Methylobacterium mesophilicum SR1.6/6: one gene and its partner. The protein of the gene in region 1 interacts with the protein of each later gene in a pairwise test. Links are inferred from orthologs where the notes say so. Each region holds a gene or a part of one and is shown in the gene's direction. Other genes may lie near its edges. The genes, in order: gyrB and gyrA.

The links.
Region 2: the proteins of gyrB (region 1) and gyrA interact in binary tests that used the Escherichia coli proteins (3 or more experiments, as listed by UniProt). The link is inferred for Methylobacterium mesophilicum SR1.6/6 from one-to-one orthologs.

What each region holds. Positions count from the first base shown.
Region 1 is NZ_CP043538.1:2,946,224-2,952,752, forward strand. What follows is about bases 1,598-4,690. They hold gyrB (DNA topoisomerase (ATP-hydrolyzing) subunit B), read left to right. Parts: upstream 1,598-1,968; coding sequence 1,969-4,413; downstream 4,414-4,690. Other genes in these bases: MMSR116_RS14020 (aldo/keto reductase), read left to right, coding at 1,598-1,790. Outside these bases: MMSR116_RS14015 (MBL fold metallo-hydrolase), read left to right, coding at 35-679; more of MMSR116_RS14020, read left to right, coding at 828-1,597; MMSR116_RS14030 (TniQ family protein), read left to right, coding at 4,699-6,529. UniProt on the Escherichia coli protein: DNA gyrase negatively supercoils closed circular double-stranded DNA in an ATP-dependent manner to maintain chromosomes in an underwound state.
Region 2 is NZ_CP043538.1:4,865,465-4,872,138, forward strand. The notes cover bases 3,437-6,674. They hold gyrA (DNA gyrase subunit A), read left to right. Parts: upstream 3,437-3,741; coding sequence 3,742-6,474; downstream 6,475-6,674. Other genes in these bases: MMSR116_RS23115 (hypothetical protein), read left to right, coding at 3,437-3,552; coaD (pantetheine-phosphate adenylyltransferase), read left to right, coding at 6,524-6,674. Also shown: MMSR116_RS23100 (P1 family peptidase), read right to left, coding at 81-1,103; MMSR116_RS23105 (NAD(P)-dependent oxidoreductase), read left to right, coding at 1,195-2,082; MMSR116_RS23110 (S49 family peptidase), read right to left, coding at 2,118-2,987; more of MMSR116_RS23115, read left to right, coding at 3,205-3,436. UniProt on the Escherichia coli protein: A type II topoisomerase that negatively supercoils closed circular double-stranded (ds) DNA in an ATP-dependent manner to maintain chromosomes in an underwound state.

The sequences.
Region 1 (6,529 bases):
GCGCCTGCCGGGCGCCCGCCACACCGAGTAAGCTATGCCAGGAACGCCCCGCGCCGGGATCATCCCGGTCACGCCCTTCCAGCAGAACTGCACCCTGATCTGGGACGATGCCACCAAGGTCGGCGCCGTGGTCGATCCGGGCGGAGACCTCGACCGGATCGAGGCCGCGATCCGCGAGCAGGGCGTCCAGGTGGAGAAGATCCTGCTGACTCACGGCCATGTCGACCACGCCGCGGGCGCCGACGAATTGCGGGAACGCCTCGGCGTGCCGATCGAGGGGCCGCACCAGGCCGACAAGTTCCTCCTCGACTCTCTTCCGGAGACGGCGGCGAATTACGGCCTCGGCGAAGCCCGTCCGGTGACACCCGACCGCTGGCTCGACGAGGGCGATGCCGTAACGGTGGGGGGGCTTGGCTTCGACATCCTCCACTGCCCGGGGCACTCGCCCGGCAGCGTGGTCTTCGTGAGCCGTGACGCGCGGTTCGCGCTGGTGGGCGACGTGGTGTTCAAGGGTTCGGTCGGCCGCACCGACCTGCCGGGCGGTAACCACGATCAGCTGATCCGGGCCATCAAGGAGAAGGTCCTGCCGCTCGGCGACGACATCGCCTTCATCCCGGGCCACGGCCCGATCGGCACGCTCGGCGAGGAGCGCGTGTCGAACCCCTTCCTGCAGGATTGAGCCCCGCAGGCTGACCCTCGTGCGTGCCGCACGCACGGAATGCCGCGCATCTTGAAGCCCGGAACCCCGTGTCGGGCGATCCGGGACCAAGTCTTCGGGACGGGGATGGCACCCTTCGTTCCGCCACACGCCCCGAAAGGATTGCCCCATGGACAAGCGCCGCGTCGGCCGCTCCGATCTCACGGTCGCGCCCTTCTGCCTCGGCGGCAACGTCTTCGGCTGGACCGCCGACGAAGCCACCTCCTTCGCGATCCTCGACCGGTTCATTGAGCGCGGCTTCGATTTTATCGACACCGCCGACGTGTACTCGCGCTGGGCCCCAGGGCACGCCGGAGGCGAGTCCGAGGCGGTCATCGGCCGCTGGTTCGCGGCCAGGCCGGGCGCACGCGAGAAGATCGTGCTCGCCACCAAGGTCGGCATGGACCTGGGCGAGGCTGGAAAGGGCCTGTCGGCGCGGCATATCGAGCGGGCCTGCGAGGCTTCGCTGCGGAGGCTGCAGACCGACAGGATCGATCTGTACCAGTCGCACCTCGACGACCCCGAGGTTCCGCTGGAAGAGACCCTGCGGGCCCACGAGCGGCTGATTGCTGCCGGGAAGGTCCGGTTCATCGGCGCGTCGAACTACAGCGCGGCGCGGCTGGCTGAGGCGCTCGAGGTATCAACCTCGGCCGGTCTCCCGCGCTACGCGTGTCTTCAGCCCGACTACAGCCTCGCTGAGCGCGGCTTCGAGACCGAGTTGGCGCCGCTGTGCCGGGCCGAGGAGCTCGGCGTGATCGGCTACTTCTCGCTCGCCGCGGGCTTCCTGACCGGCAAGTACCGGTCGACGGAGGACGCTGCGGGCCGGCCCAGGGAGAACCGCGTCGCCAAATACATCACCCCGCGCGGCCTCGCGCTGCTCGACGTGCTGGATTCTGTCGCCGCGGCCGCGGGCGCGAGCCCCGCGCAGGTGGCGCTCGCCTGGATCATCGCCCGCCCGGGCATCACCGCCCCCATCGCCAGCGCCACCTCGGTGGCCCAGCTCGACGAGCTGCTCGGCGCGGCGCGGCTGATGCTCCCGGCGGACGCGATCGCTCGGCTGGATGCGGCCAGCGCGGGCGGGATCCAGGACTAACGCGGCGTTAAGCCGGCCGCTGCAGAAAAGCGAGGCTCGGGCCGGGCGCGAGCCCGTAAAATCGTGCATTCTCAACGCGGAACCCCTATATCAGGCGGACCAAGCGAGAGCGCAGGCGTGGGCGCCCGACGGCGCGAGTCCCTCCGTCGCGTACAGACCCGTCTGCCCGAGGAAGTTCATGTCCGATACCCCCCAGAGCGAGCACGCCGACTACGGCGCGGAATCGATCCGCGTACTGAAGGGCCTCGACGCCGTCCGGAAGCGGCCCGGCATGTATATCGGCGATACGGACGACGGCTCCGGCCTCCACCACATGGTGTACGAGGTCGTGGACAACGCCATCGACGAGGCCCTGGCCGGCCACGCCGATCTCGTGACGGTGACCCTCAACACCGACGGCTCCTGCACCGTCACCGACAACGGTCGCGGCATCCCGGTGGACATCCACAAAGAGGAGGGCGTCTCGGCGGCCGAGGTCATCATGACCCAGCTGCACGCGGGCGGAAAATTCGACCAGAACTCCTACAAGGTCTCCGGCGGCCTCCACGGCGTCGGCGTGTCGGTGGTGAACGCTCTGTCGTCGTGGCTGCGCCTGCGCATCTGGCGCAATGACACGGAGCACGCCATGGAGTTCCGCCACGGCGACGCCGTGGCGCCCCTCACCATCGTCGGGCCCGGCAGCGGCCGGCGCGGCACGGAAGTGACCTTCCTGCCCTCCACCGACACCTTCACGATGATCGAGTTCGACTACGCGACGCTGGAGAAGCGCCTGCGCGAACTCGCCTTCCTGAATTCGGGTGTGCGCATCGTCCTGACCGACGCGCGCCACGCCGAGAAAAAGCGCGAGGAACTCTACTACGAGGGCGGGATCGAGGCCTTCGTCCGCTACCTCGATCGCTCGCGCAAGCCGATCGACGGCATGGTGAGCCCGGTGGTCGTCCGGTCGGAGCGCGACGGCATTCGCGTCGAGGTGGCTTTCTGGTGGAACGACTCGTTCAACGAGACGGTCCTGCCGTTCACCAACAACATCCCGCAGCGCGACGGCGGCACGCACATGGCGGGCTTCCGCGCCGCCCTGACCCGGCAGATCACCGGCTACGCAGACTCCTCGGGCATCTCCAAGAAGGAGAAGGTCTCGCTCACGGGCGAGGATTGTCGCGAGGGGCTGACCGCGGTGATCTCCGTGCAGGTGCCGGACCCGAAATTCTCCTCGCAGACCAAGGACAAGCTCGTCTCGTCCGAGGTGCGGCCGGCGGTGGAGAACGTCCTCAACGAGGGTCTCTCCACGTGGCTTGAGGAGAATCCCTCGCAGGCCCGTTCCGTCATGGGCAAAGTGGTGCTCGCCGCTTCGGCCCGCGAGGCGGCCCGCAAGGCCCGCGAGACCGTGACCCGCAAGGGCGCGCTCGACATCGCCTCGCTGCCCGGCAAGCTCGCCGACTGCCAGGAGCGCGACCCGAGCAAGTGCGAGATCCTTCTGGTGGAGGGTGATTCCGCCGGCGGCTCGGCCAAGCAGGGCCGCGACCGGACGTTCCAGGCGGTGCTGCCGCTGCGCGGCAAAATCCTCAACGTCGAACGTGTGCGCGCAGACCGGATGCTGTCCTCGGCCGAGATCGGCACGCTGATCACGGCACTGGGCGCCGGGATCGGTCGTTCGTCGACGGACCGGGAAGGCTTCAATCCCGAGAAGCTGCGGTACCACCGCATCATCATCATGACCGACGCGGACGTGGATGGGTCGCACATCCGGACGTTGCTGCTGACCTTCTTCTTCCGCCAAATGCCGGAATTGATCGAGCGCGGCCACCTCTTCATCGCGCAGCCGCCTCTCTACAAGGCCGAGCGGGGCCGCCGGGCGATCTACCTCAAGGACGAGCGCGCTCTCGAGGATTACCTCATCGACCAGGGCACGGAGGGCGCAGTTCTGCGCCTCTCAACGGGCGCCGAGTTCACCGGGCCGCAACTCAAGAGCCTTGTCGAGGAGGCTCGCACCTTCCGGAGCATCCTGCAGGGTCTGCACACCCGCTACGACCGCACCGTCGTCGAGCAGGCGGTCCTGGCCGGAGCGTTCGATCCCGAAGCCGCCTCCCGCCCAGGTGAGGCGGAGGTTCTCGCCGACATGACAGCCCGCCGGCTCGATGCCATCGCGGACGAGATCGAACAGGGCTGGTCAGGCGAGGCCTTCGAGGGCGGCTATCGCCTGAGCCGGACACTGCGTGGCGTGCGCCAGGTGGCGACGCTCGATGCCGGGCTCATCACGTCGCAAGAGGCCCGCCGCCTCGCCGAACGGGCCGACGCGTTCCGGGAGATCTACGGCGAGCCCGCGACGCTGATGCGGAAGGCCGACGAGACGGTGCTGCACGGCCCGGTCGCCCTGTTCGAGGCGGTCATGGCTTTCGGCCGCAAGGGCCTGCAGCTCCAGCGTTACAAGGGCCTCGGCGAGATGACCGCCCAGCAGTTGTGGGAGACCACCCTCGACCGGGACGTGCGTTCGCTGCTGCAGGTGAAGGTCAAGGACGTCACCGACGCCGACGATCTCTTCGTCAAGCTGATGGGCGACGTCGTCGAGCCGCGGCGGGAGTTTATCCAGGAGAACGCGCTCAGCGTCGCGAATCTGGACGTGTAGCGCGGACGACAGTGGTCTGTCGGTCCGAAACTGCGAGAGTGTCAGGAAATAATGCGCGGTTTTCTGACTACTTCTCGAAAAACGAAGGGCTAGGTTAAGATACTGGAATCACTCCATATTTTGCGTAGTAACCGTGTGCGATGGGCCCTCTCGCTCTTCAAAACCCGATATTGGGGCGCAGCCCATGGGTCGGCGACGTCAGCTGGCATGCTTCAACTACGCTGGCAGTCGCAGGGCTCCCCGCTGCATGATGTTCGGGTGTCTCGCCGCTGATAGCAAAATCTCATGACCAGACGAAGGTACGCATCGATACAGGGCTACCATCCGCGTCTGGTCGTTCGAACATCGCCGGAAAAGGGCGAGGGCTTTCTAGGCTGGGTGCTGCGGCTGACCCAGATCAACGGCTACGAATTTTCTGAATGGATCTTACGTTCGGCGGGCATGAGAGCCCCGGACCTTCTCTCGCGTGAGGGCGTCATAGAGCGTCTGCGCCTGATGACACAGGTGGCGGTGCATGACCTGCAGACGCTCGTGCCACGGTTGGATACCGCTGGTTGGCGGTGGGCGGAAATACCGGGGATGGACATCTCGGTAGCCCTGTTCGACGCACGAAAGCCGAAGGTCTGCCCCGTCTGCTTGGCTGAGAAAGGCTTCGTCCAAGCGGCTTGGGGTCTACGCATATGGACCTGCTGCCCGGACCATGAGTGTAGGCTCGTGAACGTGTGTCCGCGCTGCGGCTCGCCGATCACATGGAGGCGTCGACACGTCGACCTTTGTCCTAATCCCAACTGCGGTGGCCGTTATTCCAGCTCGGAGATCCAAAGGGCCGGCGAGGAGGAAGTAGAGCTTGCCCTCCTGCTGGGTCAAGCACTCGGTTCCGAAACGCTTTCGCGCCTTCCGGCCCTCACCAGCGTGTTCGGCGAGTTGTCGCCCCAGGACATCGTGACCATGGCAAGCCGGCTCGGCTTCAGACGCATGCGCGAGACGTATCGCGGAAGCGCTGACTCGTCCGACATCGCGGAAGCCGCGATCAAAGCGGCCCGGCTGTTGTCTAACTGGCCGACGGGCTTTCACGACTTCATCAGGTCACAAAGAGTTCTCGCGGACGGCTCGACGACGGGCGGGGCGGCGCGGGATCCCGAGATCACGTTCCTACTCCGAGCTAAAACCTGGAACGGTGAGTTCCTCTTGCCCTCCGAAGCCAGGTTCATCTTCGCAAAGGAGTTCCAGAACTTCTTGGACATCACGGGAGATGGTCGCGCGCCTGCCCTGCGACAGGCCCTGGCGGGCGAAGGGTCCTCCGACCGTTGGATGTCGCTCCCTCAGGCGGCTAAAGCGCTTGGGATCGACCGGAGAACTCTGGCTCGTATGGCTCGTGATGGGTCGCTCGTTGGCATACGTTTCGTCCAAAACGACAAGACGTTCACGTTCGTGGATCGTCACGAGATCGAGCGCCGACTAAAGGCAACCGGATCAGGTAAGACGCTCGCGAACCTTCGCCGCAATGGCGAAGCCCTTTCTCACGGAACTGCGAGCCGATTACTGGGCATCAGGCCCAACAAGGTTGCGCCCTTGTTGGAAGACGGGCTCTTGAGCGCGATCAGCGGAACGTCGGGGCGCTTCGTCGACCGGGCGTCGGCCGTCCGACTACTGGAGAAGTTGGAGGCCAACGTGCCCGGTTGCGGCAGTCACGCTGACCGACGGTTGATCTACGACACATGTGAAGTCGTCCAACGCGTGCGGGGCCATGGCATGGCATTCATCCTTCGCGCGGTGCTGGCAGGAACACTACGTCCAGTTGATATCTTGATCGATGGTGTCGGATTGCGGCGGATAGGCTTTTTGCGTACCGAGGTAGCACGATTTGAACGGGATCATCGGAAATCGAACGGGAATGTACACATCTCTGACGCCGCCCGCCAGTTGGATTGTTACAATATCGATATTCGACGCTTGATAGCGTCCAATCTCCTTCGACATGGCGAAACAAGTATCGACGTTGATGCCAAAAGCATCCGGAGCTTCCAGACCAAGCACGTTTCGGGACGTGCCTTCGCAAGGGAGTATGGCATCACGACAGGTAGGCTGGATCGACTTCTCCGCGAGATGGACGTTG
Region 2 (6,674 bases), 1.9 Mb from region 1 along the record:
CCACGACACGGCCTTCGGCCGCGGCCGGAAACCCCTCTCCCGGCACTTCGTTCCGCGCGGGTCCGATTCGGCGGCGTGGATCAGACGCCGAACAGATCGCACCAAGCCGGCGGCAGGCCGGTCCAGGACAGCGGCGGCGCGCCCGCATGGCCGGGCAGGCTCGTGGCGGAAAACACGCCTCGCGCGACCGCCCTGGCCAGCACCCGCGCGGCGGCATCGCCCAGCCGTGCCATCTCAACCACCGGGTCGGAGAGCGGCACGGCGCTGGTGGCCGCCGCGAAGACCAGATCCCCGTCCAGCGGCGTGTGGGCCGGCACGAGGGCCCGGGCGAGGCCGTCCTGGGCCGCCACCGCGAGGCGCCGGCACTGCGCCTTGGTCAGTGCCGCGTCGGTCGCCACGACGGCGAGCGTCGTGGCGGCGCCCGGCAGCGCCCGGCCCGGGAAGGTGAGGGCCTCCGGCGTCAGCCGGGCCGGCGAGCCCAGGCCGCCGAACTCCGCGCCCTCCTCGAAGGGCGCGGCCCAGAAATGCGGCCCGTCCCCGATGGTCGCGTTGCCGAAGGCGTTCACCGCCACGAGCGCCCCGACCCGAAAACCCGTCCCCGCCACGCGGGCCGACGCCGAGCCGATCCCACCCTTGAGCCGGCCCGTGCGGGCGCCGGTCCCGGCTCCCACCGAGCCCAGGGCGAAATCCTCCGCGGCCGCGCCGGCGGCCGCGAAGCCGAGTTCACGGTAGGGCGGGTAGCGGCCCCATTCCTTGTCGCCGCCGTTCAGGAGATCGAACAGGATCGCGCCGGGCACGATCGGGACGCGCATGCCGCCGACCGGGAAGCCGCGCCCGGCCTCGGCGAGCCACGCGGTCACGCCGGCGGCCGCGTCGAGCCCGAAGGCGGAGCCGCCGGACAGGACGAGGGCGTCGATCCGCTCCACGGTGCGCTCGGGGTCGAGCAGGTCGGTCTCGCGGGTACCCGGCCCGCCGCCCCGCACGTCGACCGAGGCCACGACAGGGGCGTCGAACAGGATCGCGGTGACGCCGCTCGCGACCGAAATGTCGCTGGCGTGACCGACACGCAGGCCGGGAATGTCGGTGATGCGGTTGTGCAGCATGGGGCAAGCTTGCCACGCGCCGCGATCGACGCAAATCCGCGCGCGGACCCGTTGACCGCCGGCCGGGGTCGCCCAGGTTGGCGGACGGCAGATCAGCCGCGAGGAGCACGGCATGGACGTCGGAATCATCGGAATGGGGCGGATGGGCCGCGGCATGGCGGCCAGCCTCGCGCGGGCCGGACACCGGGTCCGCGCCTGGAACCGCTCGCCGGAGGCCGCGAAGGGCATCGAAGGGGTCACCCCGGTGGGCAGCGCCGCCGAGGCTTTCGCCGGGGAGGCCGTCATCACCATGCTGGCCGACGACGCGGCGCTCGAAGCCGTGATCGTGGCGGGCGGCCTGCTCGACCGGCCGGAGCGGCCCGGCCTGCACATCGGCATGAGCACGGTCTCGGTGGCGCTCGCCAAGCAGCTCGCCGCCGTGCACGCGCGGGCGGGCGTGCCCTACATCTCGGCGCCGGTCTTCGGGCGGCCGGACGTGGCGGAGGCCGGCAAGCTCAACATCGTGGCGGCGGGCGCCGCCGATTACATCGACCGCGCGGGACCGCTGCTCGACGCCATGGGCGCCAAGACCTGGCGCTTCGGCGAGGATCCGGTGCGGGCGAACGCCGTCAAGCTCGCCGGCAACTTCATGCTGATCTCCGCCATCGAGGCCATGGCGGAAGCCTGCGCCCTCACGGAGGGCCACGAAGTCGCGGGCGCCGACTTCCTGGACCTGATGACCAACACCCTGTTCGCCTCGCCGGTCTACAAGGGCTACGGCGCGTCGATCGCCCAGAACCGCTACGAGCCCCCGGGCTTCATCCTCAAGCTCGGCGCCAAGGACGTGCGGCTCGCCCTCCAAGCCGCGGAGGGTGCGGGTGTGCCGATGCCCTTCGCCAGCGTCCTGCGCGACGGCCTGATCGAGGCGATCAGCCACGGCGACGGCGAGAAGGACCTCGCCGCCCTGGCGCGCGTCTCGGCCCGGCGTGCGGGGCGGTAGCGGGCTACCGGAGGGTCGCGCCCGCGACCCTCGTCCTACAGCCCGTAGCGGGCGAAGGCCGCGCGCTCCTCGACGGCCGCGACCGCGCCCTCGGCGAGCCCGATCCCGGCCTCGATCCCGCCCGGAGCGCCTCCCCGGCGCAGCAGGCGGGAGAGCAATCCGCCCCGGGCCTCGGCCACGAGCCGGAGGTCGACCTTCTCGCCGAAGCGCGCGCGCGTTGCGGTGCGCACGTCGCCGAGCGCATCGACGAGGCCGAGCGCCAGCGCCTGCCGCCCGGTCCAGACCGCGCCGGTGAACAGGTTCTCGGCCTTCGACAGGCCGGGGCGGCGAGCGGTGACGAGGCCGGTGAACAGGTCCTGCACGTCGGCCTGGATGCGCTTCAGGCGCTCCACGTCGGCGGGATCCTCGGGGCGGAACGGGTCGAGCATCGACTTCGCCTCGCCCTGCGTGTGGACGCGACGCTCGACGCCGAGCTTTTCCAGCAGGCCGTGAAAGCCGAACCCGGCCGAGACCACGCCGATGGAGCCGACGATCGACGTCGGATCGGCGACGATCTCGTCGGCCGCGCACGCGATCATGTAGCCGCCGGACGCCGCCACATCCTCCACGAAGGCGATCACCGGCAGGCTCTTCTCGTCGGCCAGCGCCCGGATGCGCCGGTGGATCAGGTGCGACTGTGCGGGCGAGCCGCCGGGGGAGTTGATGACGATCGCCACCGCCTTGGCCCCGGGCATGCCGAAGGCCCGCTCCAGGCTGCCCGCGACGCCGCCGATCGAGAGGCCCGGGCGGAGCGGCGAGACCGCCCCGATGGTCCCGGAGAGCCGCACCACCGCGACCCGCGGGCGGCGGTCCCGGAAGCGGCGGGGCAGGAGAGTTCGGACGGAGTCGAGGAACGCGAACGCCATGGAGATCTTGCGCGGCTCGTCGAAGGCCGGGCAGGGGACGGCCCGGATGCGTCTTTTGCAAACTGGGCGTTTCTTAACCCCGTGCAAGGGTCGTGCGGCTGCGCAGTCACACCGGATCGAACCGTTTGCCGACCTTGGCCGTTTCAGGCGACGGTGCGAGCCTCGTGCCGGCCCGGATCCGCTGGACTCGGACGGGTGCTCACACGGGAGAGAAACGATGCGACCCTGGCCAATCCTGGTCCTCCTCGCCGCCCTGCTCGGCGGGCTGGCGAGCGTGCCCGCGCGCGCGGCGCCCCTTCCGGTCCCGGCGACCGCCGACGCTGCGGCACCCGCCCCCGCGGTGCAGCAGGCCCGCTGGCACTACCGCCGCCACTGGCACCGGCGCCATCACTGGCGGCGCCACTGGCATCATCGACATCATTGGCACCGTCGCCACCATTGGCGCCGGCACCATTGGCACCGCCACTACGGTTTCCGTCGCCACTACGGCTACCGGCATCACGGCTACCGACACCACGCGTTCCGCGGCCGCGCCGTGGGCCACCGCCATCTGACGTTCTACTGAGCGAACCGACCTGCGTCCCGACCCCCGAGCGGGCCGGGACGCGCCCCTGTCGGCGACCTTGCGGGCGGCCTCGGAAAACCTTATTTAACCGTCTGATATCACTGCTCTTCCGCAAGGCCGGTCCGGCGCATCGCGCGCCGCGCTCGGGCCGCGAGCATCGCCCTTTCGGGCTTCAGAACGGAAATCGACTTGGCCGAGAACGATCCGACTGGCGCCGCCCCGCCCGCCAGCGACATCCGCCCCGTCTCCATCACCGACGAGATGCGCCGCTCCTACCTCGATTACGCCATGAGCGTGATCGTGAGCCGGGCGCTTCCCGACGCGCGCGACGGGCTCAAGCCGGTGCACCGGCGCATCCTCTACTCCGCCTTCGAATCCGGGCACCTGCCCGAGCGGAAATACGTCAAGTCGGCGCGCATCGTCGGCGACGTGATCGGTCTCTACCACCCGCACGGCGACCAATCGATCTATGACGCCCTGGTGCGGATGGCGCAGGACTTCTCCATGCGCCTGATGCTCATCGACGGGCAGGGCAATTTCGGCTCGGTGGACGGCGATCCGCCGGCCGCCATGCGCTACACCGAATCGCGGCTGGCCAAGCCCGCGACCGCGCTGCTCACCGACATCGACAAGAACACCGTCGATTTCGGACCGAACTACGACGAGTCGCGCGAGGAGCCGACCGTCCTCCCCGCCCGCTTCCCGAACCTGCTGGTCAACGGCGCCGGCGGCATCGCGGTCGGCATGGCGACCAACATCCCGCCGCACAATCTCGGCGAGCTGATCGACGCCTGCGTGGCCCTGATCGACGAGCCGGGGCTGACCATCGAGCAGCTCACCGAGATCGTGCCCGGGCCGGACTTCCCGACCGGCGGCATGATCCTGGGCCGCGCCGGCACGCGGCAGGCCTACGCCACCGGCCGCGGCTCGGTGATCATGCGCGCCAAGTCGCATGTCGAGGAGCTGCGCAAGGAGCGCGAGGCGCTGATCTTCACCGAGATCCCCTACCAGGTGAACAAGGCGACGCTCGTCGAGAAGATCGCCGAGCTGGTGAAGGAGAAGCGCGTCGAGGGCATCTCCGACCTGCGCGACGAATCCGACCGGACGGGCATGCGTATCGTCGTCGAGATCAAGCGCGACGCCATGGCCGACGTGGTGCTGAACCAGCTCTACCGGTTCACGCCGCTGCAGAGCTCCTTCGGCTGCAACATGGTGGCGCTGAACGGCGGCCGCCCCGAGCTGATGAACCTGAAGGACCTGCTCCAGGCCTTCGTCGACTTCCGCGAGGAGGTCGTCTCCCGGCGGACCAAGTTCCTGCTCGGCAAGGCCCGCGAGCGCGCCCACGTCTTGTGCGGCCTCGCCATCGCGGTCGCCAACATCGACGAAGTCATCCGGCTGATCCGGACCTCGCCGGACCCGAACACGGCCCGCGAGGCCCTGATGGCCCGCGACTGGCCGGCCCACGACATCGCGCCGCTGATCGCGCTCGTGGACGACCCGCGCCACCGCGTCGCCGAGGACGGGACCTACCGCCTGTCCGAGACCCAGGCCCGCGCCATCCTCGACCTGCGCCTGCAGCGCCTCACGGCGCTCGGCCGCGACGAGGTCGGCGACGAGCTGAAGACGCTGGCCGACGAGATCGCCGACTACCTCGACATCCTGCGCTCGCGCGCCCGCATCCAGGGGATCGTCAAGGGCGAGCTCGCCGAAGTCCGCGAGCAGTTCGCCACCCCGCGCCGGACCGAGATCGTCGACTTCGACGGCAGCGTCGAGGACGAGGACCTGATCGCCCGCGAGGACATGGTGGTGACCGTGTCGCACGCCGGCTACGTCAAGCGCGTGCCGCTCTCGACCTACCGGGCCCAGCGCCGGGGCGGGAAGGGCCGCTCCGGCATGGCGACCCGCGACGAGGATTTCGTCACCCGCCTGTTCGTGGCCAACACCCACACGCCGGTGCTGTTCTTCTCTAGCCAGGGCCAGGCCTACAAGGAGAAGGTCTGGCGCCTGCCGATGGCCGCCCCGAACGCCCGCGGCAAGGCGCTGGTGAATATCCTGCAGTTGCAGGACACCTCCGAGCGCATCACCACGATCATGCCGCTTCCCGAGGACGAAGCGTCCTGGGAGACGCTCGACGTCATGTTCGCGACCGCGCGCGGCAACGTCCGGCGCAACAAGCTGTCGGACTTCACCACGGTGAACCGCAACGGCAAGATCGCCATGAAGCTCGACCCGGGCGACCACATCGTCCACGTCGAGATCTGCCGACCGGACCAGAACGTGCTGCTGACCACCGCTCTGGGTCAGTGCATCCGCTTCCCCGTCGAGGACGTGCGCGTGTTCAAGGGCCGCGACTCGACCGGCGTCCGCGGCATCCTGCTGGCCAAGGACGACCGGGTCATCTCGATGACCATCCTGAACGCCTTCGACGCTACCGCGGAAGAGCGGGCCGGCTACCTGAAGATGCGCCGCGCCGTGACCGGCGAGGCGGAGGAGAACGGCGACGCGGAGGCCGAGGACGGCGCCGAGGCGGCGGCCATCTCGCTCGACCGCTACAACGAGATGGGGGGCGCCGAGCAGTACGTGCTGACCCTGTCGGAGCGGGGCTTCGGCAAGCGCTCCTCGTCGTTCGAGTATCGGACCTCGGGACGCGGCGGGAAGGGCATCACGGCGATGCGGGTCAACGCCCGCAACGGCAGCCTCGTGGCGTCTTTCCCCGTCGAGGCCTCGGACCAGATCATGCTGGTCACCGACGGCGGCCAGCTGATCCGCGTGCCGGTGGACGACATCCGCATCGTCGGTCGCGCCTCGCAGGGCGTTACGGTGTTCAACACCGCCAAGGACGAGAAGGTCGTCTCGGTGGAGCACATCGAGGGCGAGGACGAGGGCGCCGAGGCCGGCCCCGAGGGCGGCGAGGAGGCCTGAGGCGCCGCCCGGTTCCGTCCGGCGCGAAAATGCTCTAGGTCGGGCCCTAATGACCCGCACTGCCCTCTACGCCGGCTCGTTCGATCCGGTCACGAACGGCCATCTCGACGTGATCCGCCAAGCCTGCCGGCTGGTGGACCGCCTCGTGATCGCCATCGGCGTCCATCCCGGCAAGGCGCCGCTGTTCTCCGCCGAGGAGC